Regions from separate parts of the Arthrobacter sp. Y3223166 genome, predicted to be linked through region 2. Evidence: riboswitches for the same ligand, from Rfam matches in the RefSeq annotation. Region 2 holds a riboswitch; the other holds the start of a gene.

Region 1 (4,999 bases), on a different contig from region 2:
ACGGGTGGATGGACGCGAATTCCGGCCAGGTCATCGCCTCCATTTCCGCCGTCGCGTTCAGCTTCATGGTGCACGAGCCCAGCGGGATCATGGTCCGGTCCAGGGCCAGGTCTCGGTCAGACAGGCGGCGCAGGTAGCGCAGCATCTGGGTCTCGGAGCGATGGCTGTGGAACACCGGATGGTCCAGGTAGGAGGAGCTGCGCAGCAGCTCCTCCGGCAGCTCGAAGCCGGCGTTCCCGGCCGTTTCGGCGGTCTTGCCGGCGGCGTCCTCCACGCCGAAGGCCTCCGCGACCAGGGCGAGGTGCTCCGCCGTCGTCGTTTCATCGGCGGAAATGCCGACGTGGTCGGCGTCGATGCGGCGCAGGTTCACGCCCTTGGCCTCGGCGGCGGCGGCGATCTCGGCGGCCTTGCCCGGAGCCTTCACCGTGAGGGTGTCGAAGAACCGGTCTGCCGCCAGCGCGTACCCGGCGCCGGTGAGCACGCCTGCCAGCGTGCGGGCGGCCTCATTGGCGTGCTGGGCGATCGCCTTCAGGCCCTCGGGGCCGTGGTAGACGGCGTACATGCTGGCCACGACGGCCAGCAGTGCCTGCGCGGTGCAGATGTTGGAGGTGGCCTTCTCGCGGCGGATGTGCTGCTCGCGGGTCTGCAGCGCCAGGCGGTAGGCGGGGCGGCCGGCGTCGTCCTTCGAGACCCCCACCAGGCGGCCGGGCAGGGAACGCTCCAGCCCCTTGCGGACGGCCATGTAGGCGGCGTGCGGGCCGCCGAAGAAGAGCGGCACGCCAAAACGCTGGGTGTTGCCGACGGCGATGTCCGCGCCCTGCTCGCCCGGCGGCGTGATCAGGGTCAGCGCCAGCAGGTCGGCGGCCACGGTGACCAAGGCGCCGCGCTCCTTGGCCTGCGCGATGACCGGAGCCTGGTCAAACACCCGGCCGGAGGCTCCCGGCTGCTGCAGCACGATGCCCGAGATGTCGCCGTCCGGCAGGCCGGCGGAGAGGTCGGCAACCTCTACGTCGAAGTCCAGCGCCTCGGCCCGGCCCTTGACGACGGCGATGGTCTGCGGCAGCAGGTCCGCGTCCAGCACGGTCTTGCCGGCGGATTTGGACTTGTTGGACCGGCGCATCAACAGCACGGCTTCGGCCACTGCGGTGGCTTCGTCCAGCAGGGAGGCGTTGGCGATCGGCAGCGCAGTGAGGTCCTGGACCATGGTCTGGAAGTTCAGCAGCGCCTCCAGCCGGCCCTGCGAAATTTCCGGCTGGTACGGGGTGTAGGCGGTGTACCAGGCCGGGTCTTCCACCACGTTGCGGCGGATCACCGGCGGCGTGATGGTGTCGTAGTAGCCCTGACCGATCATCTGCACGGCCGTCACGTTCTTCGCGGCGAGGGCGCGCAGGTCCCCCAGGACCTGGGACTCGCTGCGGGCGGCGGGCAGCGCCAGCGGTTCCTGCTGGCGGATGTCGGCGGGCACGGCCGCGTCCACCAGCTCGTCGATGCTGCCGTAGCCCAACTGCTTGAGCATGGTTTCCGCGTCGTTCCGGCGCGGACCGATGTGTCGGTCGGTGAAGGAGGCGCTGCCGGGCCGGGTAGCGCTGGTGGACTTAGCCGTCATGTGAGGAACTCCAGTTATCCCCGGCTGGGCTGACCATGCCGGTAGTGAAGGGTTCCTCCCCACTCTGTGACTGAACCTGAGAGATTCCGCAGGCTGTGGCCCAAGGGGCCGCCTCCTGCTTGCACCGTCGGTGAGCCGGTCCTGAACGGTCCGGCTGCTTTCCAGAGTTGCCTCTTCGCGGCGGTACAGGGGCCTGAGAGATTCCTGGGGAGGTATTGCTCCTACGGCGCCTGCTGACTGGTACCCAGCAGGACTCTCCCGCCGCATGTCGAAGGCTGTATGCAGTTGTACTGACTCCTTGAATGGTAGTCCAGCGGCTGGCGCGCAACAAGGCGGCGACGCCCGATGGCGCGGCTTGCAGCCGCCGCGGGGGCGCCGGAACCCGCGTGGCCGCCGCTAGGCATCGGTGCGCGAGAGCATGCCCTTCACGTAGGCGGCCTGTCCGACGTGCTCCAGGCAGTCGTCCAGGACGCTGACCAGCCGCACCCCCAGGCTGACGTGCGGGTCCCACCGGGTGTCCACGATCCGGTCCAGGTCATCCTCGCTCAGTCCGGCCAGATACTCCAGGGTGCCGGCATGGACGTCGTCGTAGTAGCCGCGCAGCAGGTCGGCCGATTCGACCCGGACGGCCGCCACCTGCTGCGACGTGTGGCCGTAGCCATGGTCCTTCCGGGGCAGCGGCAGGTCGAACCGCTCCGCCCAGCCGGTCAGCCAGTACTGGTCCGTGCCGGCGACATCGGCAATATGGTCGTCCTGGATGCGCGTCAGATGCCAGATAAGCCAGGCAATCGAGTTGCTGTCACCGCCGGGCCGGGCGGCCAGTTGTCCGGCGGCCAGCCCGTCCAGCACGGAGTGGACGCGCTCCTGGATCCTGCCGTAGGCATCTGCGAGCAGGTCGTTGAACTTCATGGCGCCTCCCGCCGGTCGACTGTGGCGCCAGCTTACCGGCCGGGGCCACGGCGAGGAATGCGTGCCTGCCCGCAGGCGCGGGGACGCTCACGCAGCCGCGCATCCGTCGCCCGGACCGCCTGCCTCAGCGGTCAACTGTAATCGGCCGTGATGGTTCGATCCCGGCCATTGAGCCGCATTGTCCCGCCGTAGGGCACGATCCATTGCGGACGGGTATGGCCGAACGGGACTCCGATGCAGACGACGGCGTGGTCGTTGTAGCGCTTTATCTCGGCGAGGACTGCATCGCGTTGCGCGGCGCGGAGCCGGGCACGCTCCTCCGCTGGCGGGACGGTACCGTGACTGCTCACCGGAGGCCGGGCGACGAGCACTCCTTCCACCGCCGAGAGGACGCCCCGTTCCCCCAATGCCCGGACCCATCTCTTGACCCACGCTGCCGGAGGCAACTCCTCACTGGTTTCAACAATCAGGATCGACCCCTCGAGGGCTCCCAGGGGCGGCAGCCGATCGGCCATGGCCAGCTGATCGATGACTTCCAGGCACCCGCCCCAGGTGCGGCCGGTCGCTTCCCGCTCGGGCCCCGCCCACGTCCACGGCTGCGTGGGTTCCCGTTCACCGAAGCTGACAAGGGCTTGTGGCGTCAGCCAGTCCGGCCCGAAGTCCTCGGACTCGCCTGGGTCAACAATCTCCAGCTCACCGCCCTTAAAGAGCGCTGCCTTCAGCGACGCGAGGTGCTGGTCGTCAATGTGCGGCCCGGCTCCGAGGTGCACCTGGGTCGAGCCCCCGTAGTAGCCTGCTATCCCGACCGACCACAGCCAGTTCAAGAGGTTCGTGTTGTCGCTGTAGCCCATGAAGATCTTGGGGTTCGCGGCGGCGAGACCGGCGTCCAGATGGGGAATGAGGGCTACCCGGTCGTCGCCGCCGATGGTCGCGAGGATGGCCCGGATGGCCGGGTCGGACAAAGCGGCGTGCAGATCCGCGGCGCGTTCCGCGGCGGAAGCGCCAAGCTTCCGGGTCGTCGGGTATTCCACAGGGACCAGTCCCGTTTCGGCGCTGAGTCGACGCATCGCCTGCTCGTGGACATCCGGCGCGAACCCGGGGGCAGCAAAGGACGGGGAGAGAATCGCGACCCGGTCACCGGGCTCAAGCTTGGGCGGGGACACAAGGGCATGGCTCGGCATTTCCCCATCCAACCACGCGCTGTGCCTCAGCGGCCGCTATCCATCCCGGGCCGAATCCTCCAGATAGCGGGGACGGCCCACGATGACCAGGCCCACCGCCAGGATGAGCAAGGCACCGCCCAGCAGGCCGAAGGAAGCACCCCAGCCGCCGCTGGCCTCGCGCAGCAGTCCGAACATCAGCGGGCCGGCGCAGGCGACCGTGTAGCCGATGCCTTGCGCGAACCCGGAGAGCAGCCCCGCGCCGGCCGTGGTGCGGGTCCTGAGGTTCACCAGCAGCAGGCCCAGCGCAAAGGTGCCCTGGCCGAGCCCCGCCAGGGTGATCCACAACCAGGTGCCGAACGAGGGTGACAGCAGCAGCCCGGCGTATCCGGCCGTGTAAAAGCCGATGAACAGCAGGCCCAGGCCCAGGGGATTGCGCAGCCGCCCCGCGATCAGCGGCACCAACAGACTGGTGGGCAGGCCCAGGATGGCGTAGTAGGCCAGCATGGTGCCCGCCGTCGGGGGCAGCATCCCGCTGTCCACCAGCAACGGCGGCAACCACGTGAACATGGCAAACGTGTTCGACAAGGTCCCGGCGAACACCAGAGCCAGGCCCCAGGCGACCGACGAGCGCCAGACACGGACCGACGTCGTCCCGACGGAACCGGCCTCAGCTCCCGCTGCGGGCTCCGAGGCTTCCGCAACGGGCGGCCCGTCGGCTCCTGCGGGGCCGGCCGCAGGCCCGGGGACGGTCACCGCCCCGGGGCCGGCAGCGCCGGGGCCGACTCCCGTGCCGGGACTCACGGCAGGCCCGGAACCGGCCGGCTGCCGGGCGCTGCCCTCATCCGACGGGAGGATGTCCAAGCCGCCGGGCCGGTAGGGCTGCAGCACCAGGCGCGCGGTGCGGCGGCGCCAATGTTCCGTCCAAGCAGTCATCAGCCACGGCACGAGGGCGGCCGCGCTCACGGCCGCCCACACTCCGATCGAGAACCGCCAGCCGGCAGCCTGCTCAAGCGGCACGGCAAGCAGCGGGCTGAGCGCCGTACTGGCCGCCAGCAAGGTCACGTAAAGCGCGGTGATGAGGCCGATCCGGTCCGGGAAATAGCGCTTCACCAGCGGCGGCAGCAAAATGTTGCCGATCCCGTAGCCAACCATGGTGAGGCCGGACAGGACCAGGAACGCCGGCACGTCGGAGGCCAGCGCACGGCCCAGTTGGCCGACGGCGGCCATGCCCAGTGCCACGAGCAGCAGTGCTTCCATGCCGATCCGGCGCATCAGCAACGGAACTGCGAACCCGGCAGCGGCGAAGGCGGCGGTCGGCAGC
Region 2 (4,999 bases):
AGGCCGGTGTTGCGGCAGTGTTCGAGCAGTTCCGCCGCCGTCCGGAAGGGGTAGGGGAGCGTCGCCTGGGCGGCATCCGGCTCCCGGGCGGCGGCACCTTCCTCGCCGTCGCGGACCACGAAGCCGCCGCCCACGGAAAAGAACGTCGCCTCGTGAAGGACCGAGCCGGCGTCGTCGGTCACCTGGAATTTCATCCCGTTGGTGTGCCGGGGCAGCACGGTGAGCGGGTGCTGCACCATGTCCTCGACCCGGTAGGCCAGGACCCGCCCGGCCGAGCCTTCGACCCGCGCGCACATCTGCAGCTCGCCGGTCGAGGCCATCTCCGCCAGGCGGGATTCGACGTCGTCGGGCAGGATCTGCTCGGGCTGGAAACCTTCCAGCCCGAGCATCACCGCCGTGAACGTGCCGTGGCCGCGGCCGGTGGCCGCGAGGGACCCGTACAGGTCCACCCGCAGCCCGGCCACCCGGTCCAGCACGCCGCTTGACACCAGTTCCCCGGCAAAGACCGCGGCCGCCCGCATCGGACCGACGGTGTGCGAACTGGACGGACCGATGCCCACGGTAAAGAGGTCGAAGACGCCGACGGCCATGATGGCTCCTCAGCGCCCTTCGGTTGCGGAAACCGGTGCCAGGTCCGGGTAGAGCGGGTGCGCCTGGGCCAGTGCCTCCACCCGGGCCTTCAAACCGGACAGGTCCGCGGCCGGCCCGGCGATGAGGGCCTCGGCGATGATGTCCGCGACCTGGCGGAACGCCTCGTCGCCGAAGCCGCGGGTGGCCAGCGCCGGCGTGCCGATGCGCAGGCCGGAGGTGACCATGGGCGGCCGCGGGTCGAACGGCACCGCGTTGCGGTTCACCGTGATGTCGATGGCCGCCAGCAGGTCCTCGCCCTGCTGTCCGTCCAGCTCGGAATTGCGCAGGTCGACCAGGACCAGGTGCACGTCCGTGCCGCCGGTCAGCACCGTGATGCCCTTCTCCGCGACGTCGTGCTGCGACAGCCGCTCGGCCAGGATCCGTGCGCCCGCCAGCGTACGCTGCTGGCGGTCGGCGAATTCCTTGGAGGCGGCAACCTTGAACGCCACGGCCTTGCCCGCGATGACATGTTCGAGCGGCCCGCCCTGCTGGCCTGGGAACACCGCGGAATTGATCTTCTTGGCGATGTCCGCCTCGTTGGTCAGGATGATGCCGCCGCGCGGCCCCGCCAGCGTCTTGTGCGTGGTGGACGTGACCACGTGGGCGTGCGGCACCGGGCTGGCGTGTAGGCCGGCGGCCACCAGGCCGGCGATGTGCGCCATGTCCACCATCAGGTACGCCCCGACCTCGTCGGCGATCCGGCGGAATTCCGCGAAGTCGAGCTCGCGCGGATAGGCGGACCAGCCGGCGATGATCAGCTGCGGCTGGTGCTCGTGCGCCAGCCGCTCCACCTCGGCCATGTCGACCCGGTGGTCCTCCTCGGAGACGCCATAGGCGGCCACGTTGTAGAGCCGGCCGGAGAAGTTGATCTTCATGCCGTGGGTCAGGTGCCCGCCGTGGGCCAGGTTCAGGCCCAGGATCGTGTCGCCGGGCTTGATCAGGGCGTGCATCACGGAGGCGTTCGCCTGGGCGCCGGAGTGCGGCTGGACGTTGGCGAAGCCGGCGCCGAACAGCTCCTTGACCCGGTCGATGGCCAGCTGCTCGATCACGTCCACGTGCTCGCAGCCGCCGTAGTACCGGCGCCCCGGGTAACCCTCGGCGTATTTATTGGTCAAGACCGAGCCCTGCGCCTGCATGACGGCGACGGGGGTGTGGTTCTCCGAGGCGATCATTTCCAGCCCGGACTGCTGGCGGCGCAGCTCGTTGTCGATCTGGGCGGCAATTTCCGGATCGAGGACGCCCAGGTCCACGTTCAGGCTGGTGCTGGCGACCGCCGCCATTGCCGCGCTCACGCTACTTCACCACCGTTGGCGGAGGCGTACTCCTCGGCGGAGAGCAGCGGTCCTTCCTCCGACACCTGGACGGTGAACAGCCAGCCGGCGCCGTAGGGGTCATCGTTGATCAAGGCCGGGTCGGCCACGGCGTCACCGTTGACTTCGATGACCTCACCGGTCACCGGGGAGTAGAGGTCCGAAACGGACTTGGTGGACTCGATTTCACCGCAGGTCTCACCGGCCGTCACGACGGTACCGACCTCCGGGAGATCCACGTACACGATGTCGCCCAGCGCCTCGGTTGCCACGGCAGAAACGCCAATTTTGGACGGGCCGGAACCGTCGGCGGCCACCCACTCGTGCTCCGCGGAGTATCGTAGTGCGGCGTTGACTTTGCTCACTGTGATGCCTTTCTTAAACACGCTTTTTGTTGAGGAGATGAGAGAAGGTCGAGGTCGACTCGGTCCCTGCAGTGCACCCGTTCCGTCTGCCTTGGAGCTTCGTGGGCGGAAGCACGTGCGGACGGTGATCGTGGCTTCGGTGAAGCGGTGGATGGCGGCCGGATCCCCGGGCTCCTTGGCTCGAGGCTTAGGGCGCCGGGCACCGGGAACGACGGGCGGGGATCACGGTGGGGCCAGGGCCGGCGACCAAGTCTTTGAGCGATGGCTGCGGAGGACGCGCCGCTGCAGGTCAGAAGTCATGAGGAACTCCAAGATTGGGCCGGCCCGAGGGCTCGGCTGGGATTGGGTTCCTCCCCGCTCTGTATTTGACCTGAGAGATTCCGCGGAGTGTGTTCCGCTTGCACCGTCGGTGAGCCAGGCTGCTGCCGGGCTGCTTTCCAGAGTTGCCTCGCCGCGGCGGTACATGGGCCTGAGAGATTCCTGGGGAGGATTTGCTCCTACGGCGCCTGCCCGGATGGTGTGCGGAGAGGTCTCTCCCGCCACGGTTCGAAAGGCATTCAGTTGTGGGTGATTCGCCTCACACCCTACACACAGTGCCGGTAGGATCCCAAATTCCCGCCGCCAAACATCCGGAGGCGTCGCCAACTGGGGTCACTTTCGGCCGCCACTTCAAGGTCCCGCCCCGCCGGCCGTACTCTCCGGTCCCGCCGGCGCCGGTCCAAGTCCGCGTCCGCCGCTGCGCGTGCGGGCGGACGCCGGCGCCTACACAATAAATGGATTCATCAGTATGCTTTGCGTTGATGTCGTCGAGAGGAAGGCTGATGACCGAGGCACCGGTACCGCCGGGCCGTTGACAAGAATCGACAGGTTTCGACAACGGGTTGGAACGAATGGCGCTTTGCGCCGGAAACGGAGATTTTGATGAGCAACGACATAGGACGCACGCCGCTATCGCCGGAGGAACTCGAATCCCAGTCCGGGACCGCGCTGCCGGACAAGGAAGTCGCGTCCATCCTGGATCTGAATGCCGATCTCGACCTGGCCATCGATGCGGCCGCGCCGATCGACCTGGCCGTCGCGGCTAACGCCAACGTGGCGGCCCCCATCGATGCCGCCGCCTCGGCGAACCTCCTCTCGTCCGGCTCCACGGCGCAGGCCCTGTCCGACCAGGGCGTCATCATCAATCAGGGCATCACGGCCGACGCGACCGCCGAGTCGACCCAGGACAGCACCATCGACCAGGGCAATGACACCGTAGAGGACGCCGGGGCAACGGCCGGTTCCGCTGCCGGGACGGGCGCCGCCGTCGGCGCTTCCGGCCTTGCCCAGGAGGGCGCCGCCGGGCAGGAGGAAACTGCTCCGGCGCTGCTGCCCGACGGTACCCTTCCCGATGGCACCCTGCCCGACGGCACGTTGCCGGACGGGACCCTGCCCGACACCGGATCCGTCACGGACGGCCTCGGGTCGACCCTCGACGGGAACCTGCTCAACGTCAACGTCGATCTGGCCGCGGACGCCGATATTGCCGCCCCGATCAACGGCGCCGTGGCAGCCAACGCCAACGTTGCCGCGCCGATCGACGCCGCGGTGGCGGCGAATATCGGCTCGATCGACAGCAACGCCGTCGCGGTGGCGCAGCAGGACGCCATCATCAACCAGCAGATTGACGGCAGCGCCGAGGCCAGCGCCGGCCAGCAGTCCGATCTCGAACAATAGCCCCTGAATGAGCATCAGTCCGAGCCGGCCGCCGGCCACGAGTGACCCGTTGCCCGGCGGCCGGTCGGCTGCCCCTTTGATTGACGTCCCGGCGCTGGCCGACGGCGTGCAGCTCCTCGGACCGGCACAGGGATCCGGCTACCGGGAGCCGCCCGCGCTGGTCCGGCGCGCGGACGGCCAGACGCTCCAGCTGACCCCGCTCCTGTACGCGGTCCTGGAAGGCATCGACGGCGTCCGGGGCCTCGACCAGATAGCCGAACACGCCGGCGAGACGTCCGGCCGGCTGATCACTGCCGGAAACGTGCAGACCCTGATGGAAAAGCAGCTGCTGCCGCTGGGCCTGCTGCGGCTCGCGAACGGCTCTCAGCCCGACGTCAAAAAGGCCAGCCCGCTGCTGGGCATGCGGTTCCGCTACACGGTCACGGATCCCGCGCTGACCCGGAAGCTGACCGCTCCGTTCGCCGTCCTGTTCCATCCGCTGATCGCCCTGCCCGTGACCTTGGCCTTCCTGGCGGCGTGCTGGTGGGTGCTCATGGTCAAGGGCCTCGGCTCGGCAACGCATCAAGCCTTCGCCAACCCCGGGCTGCTGCTCCTGGTGTTCGCCATCACCATTCTCTCGGCCGGCTTCCACGAGTTCGGCCATGCCGCCGGGGCCCGCCGCGGGGGCGCAACCCCGGGCGCCATGGGCGTGGGCCTGTACCTGATCTGGCCCGCCTTCTACACCGATGTCACCGATTCCTACCGGCTGGGACGCGGCGGCCGGCTCCGCACGGATCTGGGCGGCCTGTACTTCAACGCCATCGTCGTGGTGGGCACCATAGGCGCCTGGTGGCTCACCGGCTTCGACGCGCTGCTGCTGGTGGTGGTGACCCAGATACTGCAGATGGTGCGCCAACTGCTGCCCCTGGTCCGCTTCGACGGTTACCACATCCTCGCCGACGCCACCGGGGTCCCCGACCTGTTCCAACGGATCAAGCC

The links. Region 2 has a riboswitch for glycine ahead of gcvH (glycine cleavage system protein GcvH). Riboswitches for the same ligand answer to the same signal wherever they lie in the genome.
Region 1: another riboswitch for glycine. It lies ahead of gcvP (aminomethyl-transferring glycine dehydrogenase); the one in region 2 lies ahead of gcvH (glycine cleavage system protein GcvH).

What each region holds. Positions count from the first base shown of each region.
Region 1 is NZ_JBNHGE010000041.1:4,040-9,038, forward strand. Features, by position in the region: gene gcvP (aminomethyl-transferring glycine dehydrogenase) at 1-1,606, opposite strand, end outside; glycine riboswitch at 1,778-1,877, opposite strand; gene AC5RUH_RS14170 (mycothiol transferase) at 2,003-2,515, opposite strand; gene AC5RUH_RS14175 (S66 family peptidase) at 2,647-3,696, opposite strand; gene AC5RUH_RS14180 (MFS transporter) at 3,733-4,999, opposite strand, start outside.
Region 2 is NZ_JBNHGE010000001.1:218,748-223,746, reverse strand. Features, by position in the region: gene AC5RUH_RS01120 (L-serine ammonia-lyase) at 1-590, opposite strand, end outside; gene glyA (serine hydroxymethyltransferase) at 600-1,910, opposite strand; gene gcvH (glycine cleavage system protein GcvH) at 1,919-2,305, opposite strand; glycine riboswitch at 2,753-2,854, opposite strand; gene AC5RUH_RS01105 (peptidoglycan-binding protein) at 3,227-4,021, shown strand; gene AC5RUH_RS01100 (hypothetical protein) at 4,098-4,999, shown strand, end outside.